Regions from separate parts of the Halomonas sp. DP5Y7-2 genome, predicted to be linked through region 2. Evidence: riboswitches for the same ligand, from Rfam matches in the RefSeq annotation. Region 2 holds a riboswitch; the other holds the start of a gene.

Region 1 (4,317 bases), 120 kb from region 2:
GGGACCCGCTATCCCGAGAGGGGCGGGCACTGCCCTGGCGGGAAGCCTTCCGCCATACCTGGCTGTGGTCGCTGATTGGTGCGGTGTGGGCTCTTGTCACCTGGGCCTACACTCCGAGCTTCTTTCTCTGGCTGACGCCCGTCTGGCTCGGCCTGGTGCTGGCGGCTCCGCTGGTGCGCTGGAGCTCCAGCCTGACCATCGGCCGCCGCCTGGCCCGCGCCGGGCTTCTGCTGGTACCCAGTGAGACACGCCCCCCCAGGGTCGTCGCCGATCTACACATCGAGAGTCAGCTACCCTCGTCGGGCGCGCCAACCGCTCCCCCCAGCGAGCGTCCCCGAGACATGCCTGTGCAGTCCTTCCGGCGCCCCCATCAATCGGCTGAGGTGCACAGCGACCCTGGCCACCCGATCGACACCCCCACGCCAGATCGTCGCTGATCCATCATCAGCCATCATCAGCGTCGTTGCAGGACGCCGCGGCCATGCCCCTCATGGCCGCGGCGTCATCATTAGATAGTCTCTCTCGACAACCTCCCTTGACGCCCCCTTCCGATGCTATCCGAAAGTGGTGTCTGGCAAAGCCGCAAGGGCGTGCTAGACTGCGGTCGACTCGCTTGACGGGGTGCCGGTCAATCCGGCTGAGATGGTGCAGGGCCAGCGTGGTGTAGCAGCCCGACAGCACCGATCCCGTGGAACCTGATCCGGGTGCGGTGTGGACTCACACCTTGAACCGGCGTAGGGAATCAGGCGGTGGCACGCCTTCCCTGCGGGGGCCTGCCCTTCCTCCCCGCCGTCCTTCTCTGCCCCGCCCACCGGATCCACTATGCCGGAGCTATCATGGGCTACTGCTTCAACGATCTGATCGCTGCCTGCCGCGACGACTGGCGGCGCTATACCGAGCACGACTTCGTTCGTGCACTTGGGCGCGGCGACCTGAATGACGCCAGCTTTCGCCACTATCTGAAGCAGGACTACCTGTTTCTCCTGCAGTTTTCACGCGCCTACGCCCTTGCTGCCTACAAGAGCCAGGACCTGGAGAGCTTGCAGGGGGCCTTCAAGGGGATGCAGACGATCCTCGAGGTCGAACTGGGCCTGCATCTTGCCTACTGCCGAGAATGGGGCATTGACGACAGCGAGCTCAGCCGTCTACCGGAGGCACGTGCCACCCTGGCCTATACCCGCTACGTCCTCGACACCGGCAGTCGTGGTGATCTGCTGGACCTGCACGTCGCCCTGGCGCCCTGCATGGTCGGCTACGCCGACATCGGCCGCTGGCTGGCGGATCATCCCGAGACGCTGCGTGGTGGCGACAATCCCTACGATGCTTGGATCACCATGTACTCAAGCCCTGACTTTCAGGCCTCGGCCGTGCGCGAAAGGCACTGGCTCGACGACCAGCTCAGCCAGGTATCGAGCGCTCGTTTCGACCGGCTGGCGCGCATCTTTAGCGACGCGACCCGTCTCGAGACCGACTTCTGGCAGATGGGACTGGAGCTGAGCGACTGACCTTGACGACGCCTTTAGGCGATCGAACTGGGCGATCGACCTGGGTGATCGCGCTCGACAACACAGACAAGCTGACAACAGCAACGCTTGACGGGGTGCCGCAGCCAGCGGCTGAGATCATGCAGCGCATGAGACCCGTTGAACCTGATCTGGGGATACCCCCGATGTTACGGCATCGAGGCGAGGACCAGCGTAGGGATCAAGCGCTCACGGCCACGGCCTCGACGCCCCCCCTTCTCCCTCGCGACGTGCCATTACCACCATCAGGGCGACGCCACTTGCCCTGCACCGCCGTGAGAGGAAACCACCTATGTCACTCGACCATCCCTCGTCTCATCCGAGATCCCGCCATGACGCTCACTTCCTGGCCGAGACGGCCAGGGTCGACCAGGCCGCCGTCACTCCCCTGCCAGGCTCTCGCAAGGTCTATGTAGAGGGCTCCCGCCCCGACCTGCGGGTGCCATTTCGCGAAATCACCCTGTCGCCGACGCGCACTTCAGGCGCCGACGAAGCCAATCCACCGCTACTGGTGTACGACACCTCAGGCCCCTATACCGACCCGGCGGTACAGGTCGATCTGCGCAAGGGACTGGCCGAGTTGCGCAGGCCCTGGATTGAGGAGCGCAACGACACCGAGTGGCTCGACGGTCCCACCTCCGAGTACGGCCGCCGGCGTGCCAATGACCCACTGCTGGCACCGCTGCGCTTCGAGCTGACGCGCACACCACGTCGCGCCACCAGGACCGCCGATGGCCGCCCGGGCAACGTCACCCAATTGCATTACGCGCGGCGCGGCATCATCACACCGGAAATGGAGTTCATTGCACTTCGCGAGAATCAACGTCGACAGGCCCTTCAGGACCCTTATCGTGGCAGTGACGAGGTCGAAGCGATACTTGGCCACCAGCACCCCGGCCAGTCGTTCGGAGCCCGTTTGCCGGATGAGATCACCCCCGAGTTCGTGCGCCAGGAAGTGGCCGCCGGGCGTGCCATCATCCCGGCCAACATCAATCATCCCGAAGCCGAGCCGATGATCATCGGGCGTAACTTTCTGGTGAAAATCAACGGCAATCTAGGCAACTCTGCGGTGACGTCCTCCATCGAAGAGGAAGTGGACAAGATGACCTGGGGGATTCGCTGGGGGGCGGATACGATCATGGACCTGTCCACTGGACAGAACATCCATGAAACCCGTGAGTGGATCATCCGCAACTCACCGGTGCCGATCGGTACCGTGCCACTCTATCAGGCGCTGGAAAAGGTCAAGGGCGTGGCCGAGGACCTGACCTGGGAGGTCTTTCGCGACACCTTGATCGAGCAGGCGGAACAGGGGGTGGACTATTTCACCATCCACGCCGGTGTGCTTCTTCGCTATGTGCCGCTGACCGCAGGCCGAGTCACCGGCATCGTCTCGCGGGGAGGCTCGATCATGGCCAAGTGGTGCCTCTATCACCACCAGGAAAGCTTCCTCTACACCCACTTCGAGGAGATCTGCGAGATCTGCAAGCAGTATGACGTGGCCTTCTCGCTGGGCGATGGGCTGCGCCCGGGATCCGTGGCAGATGCCAATGACGAAGCTCAGATGGCCGAACTCAAGACCCTGGGCGAGCTGACCCACATTGCCTGGAAGCACGACGTGCAGGTGATGATAGAAGGGCCCGGCCACGTGCCCATGCACCTGATCAAGGAGAACATGGACAAGCAGCTCGAGTACTGCGACGAGGCGCCCTTCTATACCCTGGGCCCGCTGGTCACCGACATCGCTCCCGGCTATGACCACATCACCTCAGGCATCGGCGCGGCGATGATCGGCTGGTACGGCTGCGCCATGCTCTGCTACGTCACCCCCAAGGAGCACCTGGGCCTGCCCGACAAGGACGACGTCAAGACCGGGATCATCACGTACAAGATCGCCGCCCATGCGGCGGATCTGGCCAAGGGGCACCCCGGCGCTCAGCGCCGGGACAATGCGCTGTCCAAGGCACGCTTCGAGTTCCGCTGGGAGGACCAGTTCAACCTGGGCCTGGACCCGGACACGGCCCGCGCCTACCACGACGAGACGCTGCCCAAGGACGCGGCCAAGGTGGCCCACTTCTGCTCCATGTGCGGACCCAAGTTCTGCTCCATGAAGATCAGCCAGGAAGTCCGCGATTATGCCCGCGACAACGGCCTGGGCGGCGACAGCGAGGCGGTCATGGCGGGCATGGAGGCGCAGGCACAAGCCTTCCGCCAGCAAGGCGGTGCCCTGTACAAGGAAGTCTGACGCAAGCCCATCACGGCCACCTCCCCGCCCGCGGCCCCGCGGGCGGGGAGGTGGCTGCCGCAAAGCGAATGCTGCGGCGGAGATTCAGGGCCGCCGGCAGCCTTCACGCTGCACCGCACAAATTGCTACCAAAGTCTAACCTCTTTGCCCTGTCACTTGATGGTCGTCACAAGCTGTGCTGTTCCACCAGCAACTGGCCCTCCCTACCTCCCCAGGACAATTATGAGGCAGCGGCCGCGGTGCTAGATTCGCCGCCATCCCCCCCGTTTACACGCCTTAACAAGGCGTCTTTCTCTGGAGATGGCATGAAAGCCCCGATACTGGTGATCAACTGCGGCTCCTCCTCGATCAAGTTTGCGCTGGTCGATCAGACCCCTGGCGCACCTCGGATATCAGGCATTGCTGAGCGCCTGGGCAGCCACGATGCCTGCCTGAAGCTGGAAGACGAGCACGGCAACCGGCGTGACATTTCGCTACCTCGAGCCACCCACGCCCTGGCGCTCAAGACCATCCTCGACCACCTGGGTGATCAACGTCCCGTCGGCATCG
Region 2 (4,317 bases):
CCCACGTATTCCCGGCGGAAGAGCCCACGTCGCTGCAATTCCGGCACGACCTGCTCGATAAAGTCCTCGATGCCGTGAGGCAGTGAGGGTGGCATCAGGTTAAAGCCGTCGGCCCCACCCTGCTCAACCCAGCGCTGCATCTCATCGGCAATCCCCTCCGGCGTGCCCACCATCGTGCAGTGCCCACCTCCGGCGGCAAGCCGTCCCATTAGCTGTCTCAGGGTTGGCCGTTCACTCTCGATAATGCGCAGGATGGTGGCATAGCGTCCTTTCGGACCCGTGAAAGCCTCCAGCGGCGGCAGCGCGGGCACGGGCGCATCCAGCTCCCAGTGACTGACGTCCTGGCCGATAAACTGGCTCAACTGTCGCCGCGAGGCCTCTACCGGCAGCAGCTCGTCGAGTTCACGCTGCTTGCGTCGGGCCTCTTCCTCGGTAGACCCGACGTAGGTCACAAGCCCCGGCATGATCGCCACCCTTGGACGGCCTGCGGCTTTCACCCTCGCCTTGAGGTCAGCGCAGTAAGCCTGGGCCGATGGCAGGTCGTAGGCCACCGCGTAAATGGCTTCGGCATAGCGTGCCGCCAGGTCACGCCCCTGTGCTGATGCCCCGGCCTGAAATAGCACGGGATGGCCCTGTGGCGAGCGCGGCACCGTCAAGGGGCCATCGACCAGAAAATGCTCGCCGCGGTGATGAATCGGTTGCACTTGAGCAGCATCCGCATAATCGCCGTGGCGATCTCGCAGCAGCGCGCCATCGCTCCAGGAGTCCCACAGCGCCAGCACGGTATTGGCAAACTCTTCCGCTCTAGCGTAGCGCTGCGCGTGGCCCGGCATGCCTTCCAGACCATGATTGCGCGCCTCGCTATCGAACATTGACGTCACCAGATTCCACCCAAGCCGACCGCCCGAGATATGGTCCAGCGACGCCAGCATGCGAGCCGCATGAAAGGGAGTATGGAAGGTGCTGGAGACGGTCGAGATCAGGCCAATATGCTGTGTGGCACGCGCCATCGCGGCAAGCATTGTCAGCGGCTCCAAGGTCCACAGCGGGCCATCTGCAACATTGCCCGCGGCATGGCCATCGGCAAAGAAAACGGCATCCAAGCGACCTCGTTCGGCAAGCCTGGCCAGCTCCTCGTAGTAGGCGATATCCGCCAATCGCTCGACGCTGGAATCAGGATGTCGCCAGGCCGCCTTGTGATGACCGCAGCCCAGGATGAAGAGATTCAAGTGCATGGAGGTCATCAGCCTTTCACCAGTCCGCCATCGACAATCAAATTCTGCCCGGTAATTGCCCTGGCCCACGGGGAAGCCAACAGTAGTACCGCGTCTGCAAACTCTTGCGGGGTGGTCACCCGCCGCAGCGGTGTGCTGGCGGCGATCAGGTCAAACACCGCATCGGGTGTGGCGCTGGAAGCGTCCGTGGTGCGCAGCAAACCGCCGGAGACCATGTTGACGCTGATATTGTCAGGGCCGAGATCGTGGGCCAGCGTGCGCGTCAGCGACAGCAGCGCCGCCTTCGCCGCGGTGTAGTCGTGGTAGGGCACCACCGGGTTCTGGAACAGGTTGGTACCGATATTGATGACACGCCCGACACCCGCCTCGCGCATGCCGGGAAGCGCTGCCTGCACTGTATTGAGCGCACCACGCACCACCCCCTGAAGCTGATGGTCCAGATGCTCCCAGCTCAACGAGTCAGGTCCAGGCCGTGCGTCCCCATTGAATGCAAAGTCCGGCAGCGCATTGTTGATCACGGTAGTCACAGGTCCACCGAAGCGCTCACTGGCCCTCGCCAACATGGCCTCCACGCCATCCCGATCGCACACATCCGCAGCGACGGCCAAGGCGTGTTCCGGGTAATCAGCGACCAGCGCCCGGGCGCCTTCTACGCTGCGGCGGTAGTTGACCACCACGCGAGCGCCTTCTCGCAGGAAGGCGCGTGCCAAGTGAGCGCCCAGACCACGTCCTGCGCCGGTAATCAGCACAATTTGAGCGGAGATATCAGGCGCAATGGGGTCGACAACAGGAGAGGTATCGGGAGGGGTCATGCGATGAGTCCTTGGTCGAGGCGGGGAACGCACGTCGAGCCAGGGACAGACGACTGCGCTGACATCCCTTCGCCGGTATGAACTGGATCAGGTTCGACGGGTATTTCTCAGCCCTGGCTCAGCCAGGACACCCCGTGTCATGCGATCTCGACCTTAGCCCATCACCTTGCCCGGAACAAGACAGCGGGTATCAAGCAGATGAAAGGGCCTACCCTGATTTGCCATCCTGGCACACACCGCGACAACCCTATCGCGCCCCGGCCCGTTCACCAAGCAAATGTATACACATTTAAGCGACATCTTTCGACCTTCATGGCTTCGGGCTTTCCTTGCCCTCCAGCGTGTTACTCTGCCTTCTTCTCACCCTCTGTCCTGACACTCCCCCTACCTTGCTACCACCCCCTACTTTGGTACTACCCATTATCGGATCGAAGCTTAGAAGGACATCCAACGCATTGTTTATCAAAGATAAATTAATAGAAGAGCGATCTGTCTTTCAGGGAGCTGACGTGATCGCCAGCTCACTCGGCTCTAGCCTTTTCGATTTTTATTGTATATACATTATGACGGATTGACGGACCGCATCAGCGGTTCGTCAAGGAAGCGCTGAGCACCTCCGCTCAGGCATCGGTGCAGCGTTTCCCTAAGCCTGCCACACGCAGCTGTGAGATCGGCCGATGACAACACCCGACAATGCTGATCCACTGCGCCACCTGGTAACGCCATCACCCGTGGAGAACAAGAATATGTCCGCCTCCAGCAGAAGGCCGCTAAGAAAAGCCGTCTTCATACCCACCTTTTCCATCATCATGGTGGCCGTGGCCACTGGCCTCATCAACAACGACATGCTGGTCGATGTTGCCAAAGGGGTCTTCTACATCTCCCTGTCTGACTTTGGCTGGCTGTATCAGCTGATTGCCGTAACGGCCCTGGTGGTGTCGGGCTTCATCTTCTTCTCCCGGGCCGGTGATATTCGGCTGGGTGGCAAGGATGCAACGCCTACCTTTTCCTTCGCTGCCACCTTCGCCATGGCGCTGACGGGAGGGATTGCCACGGGAGTCGTCACTTACTCCGTCAATGAACCGATCATCTATCTAGGCAACATCTACGGCGAAATCAGTCACCAGAGCTTCGCTCCCGGCAGTGGCGAGGCCGCCATCTTTGCCCTGGCAAGAAGCTTCCACAACTGGTCATTCATTCCCTACGCGCTTTATTCCATCGTGGGGCTGATGATCGGCTACATGCACTTTAACCGCAGAGAACGCTTCTCGATCTCCTCAACCGTCAGCCCCGTACTGGGCAGGCACGGCAGCAAGATCTGGGTAAGGTCCCTGATCGATATCATTTCCGTTCTGGCCATCGCGCTCGGCCTGGCCTCTTCTCTTGGCGCAGGTCTGGCATTGATCAGCTCAGGCATCGAGGCACAGTACGGCATCGAATCCAACGCCATGACCTGGCTGGTGCTGACGATTGCGATCTCGGCGATCTTCATCACCTCCGCTGTCTCGGGATTGAAACGCGGCATCCGCGTGCTGTCATCGATCAACGCCTATATCTTCTATGCCTTCGTCGCGATTCTGATCATTGTCGGGCCCCTCAACTATATTCTGAGCCTCTCGGTGACAAGCCTCGGCTACTGGGCAGACAACTTCTTTCTTTGGGCTTTCGATACCAAGGAGTCTGGTGGCGAAGCGCTGGTCACCTGGTGGACGATGTATGACTGGTCGATCTGGATCGCCTACGCCCCCCTCATGGGACTGTTTCTGGCCCGTATCTCCTACGGCAGAACGCTCAGGGAGTTCCTCATCATCAACTGGATTCTGCCCTCGGTCTTCGGCCTGGTCTGGTTTGCCATCTGGGGTGGGTCCGCCCTCAAATGGCAGATGGATGGAACGCTGGATCTGGTCAGCATCATCAATGACAGCGGCGCGGTATCCGGACTCTGGGGCTTCCTCCAGCACCTGCCCATGGCCAGCCTGCTGGTACCACTGGCGATTTTCACCCTGGTCATTTCATTTGCAACGGCGGCAGACTCCATGTCATCGACCATCGCCACCATCTGCACCAGCAACATGTCCGCAGAAGAGGAGTCGCCCAAGCAGCAGAAGATCCTGTGGGGTCTGTCGATTGCGGCTATCGCCTATGTGATGGTGGCCTTCGGCGGAGGCGCCCAAGGCGTCGATGGCATCAAGTATCTTGCCGCAGCGGGAGGCTTTACCGTGGTCTTCCTGTTCGTGCTGATATTGATCAGCGCCGTGCGAACCTTCATG

What was found. A riboswitch is a leader RNA that binds a small molecule or an ion and turns the genes downstream of it on or off. The one in region 2 is predicted to bind thiamine pyrophosphate.
Region 1: it holds a riboswitch for thiamine pyrophosphate, as region 2 does, so the genes downstream of both, thiC (phosphomethylpyrimidine synthase ThiC) here and KUW18_RS00030 (3-oxoacyl-ACP reductase) in region 2, are expected to answer to the same signal.

What each region holds. Positions count from the first base shown of each region.
Region 1 is NZ_JAHVHY010000001.1:122,920-127,236, forward strand. Features, by position in the region: gene mdoH (glucans biosynthesis glucosyltransferase MdoH) at 1-437, shown strand, start outside; TPP riboswitch at 608-759, shown strand; gene tenA (thiaminase II) at 837-1,505, shown strand; TPP riboswitch at 1,587-1,721, shown strand; gene thiC (phosphomethylpyrimidine synthase ThiC) at 1,816-3,768, shown strand; gene KUW18_RS00560 (acetate/propionate family kinase) at 4,074-4,317, shown strand, end outside.
Region 2 is NZ_JAHVHY010000001.1:5,369-9,685, forward strand. Features, by position in the region: gene KUW18_RS00025 (LLM class flavin-dependent oxidoreductase) at 1-1,244, opposite strand, end outside; gene KUW18_RS00030 (3-oxoacyl-ACP reductase) at 1,244-2,047, opposite strand; TPP riboswitch at 2,095-2,192, opposite strand; gene KUW18_RS00035 (BCCT family transporter) at 2,725-4,317, shown strand, end outside.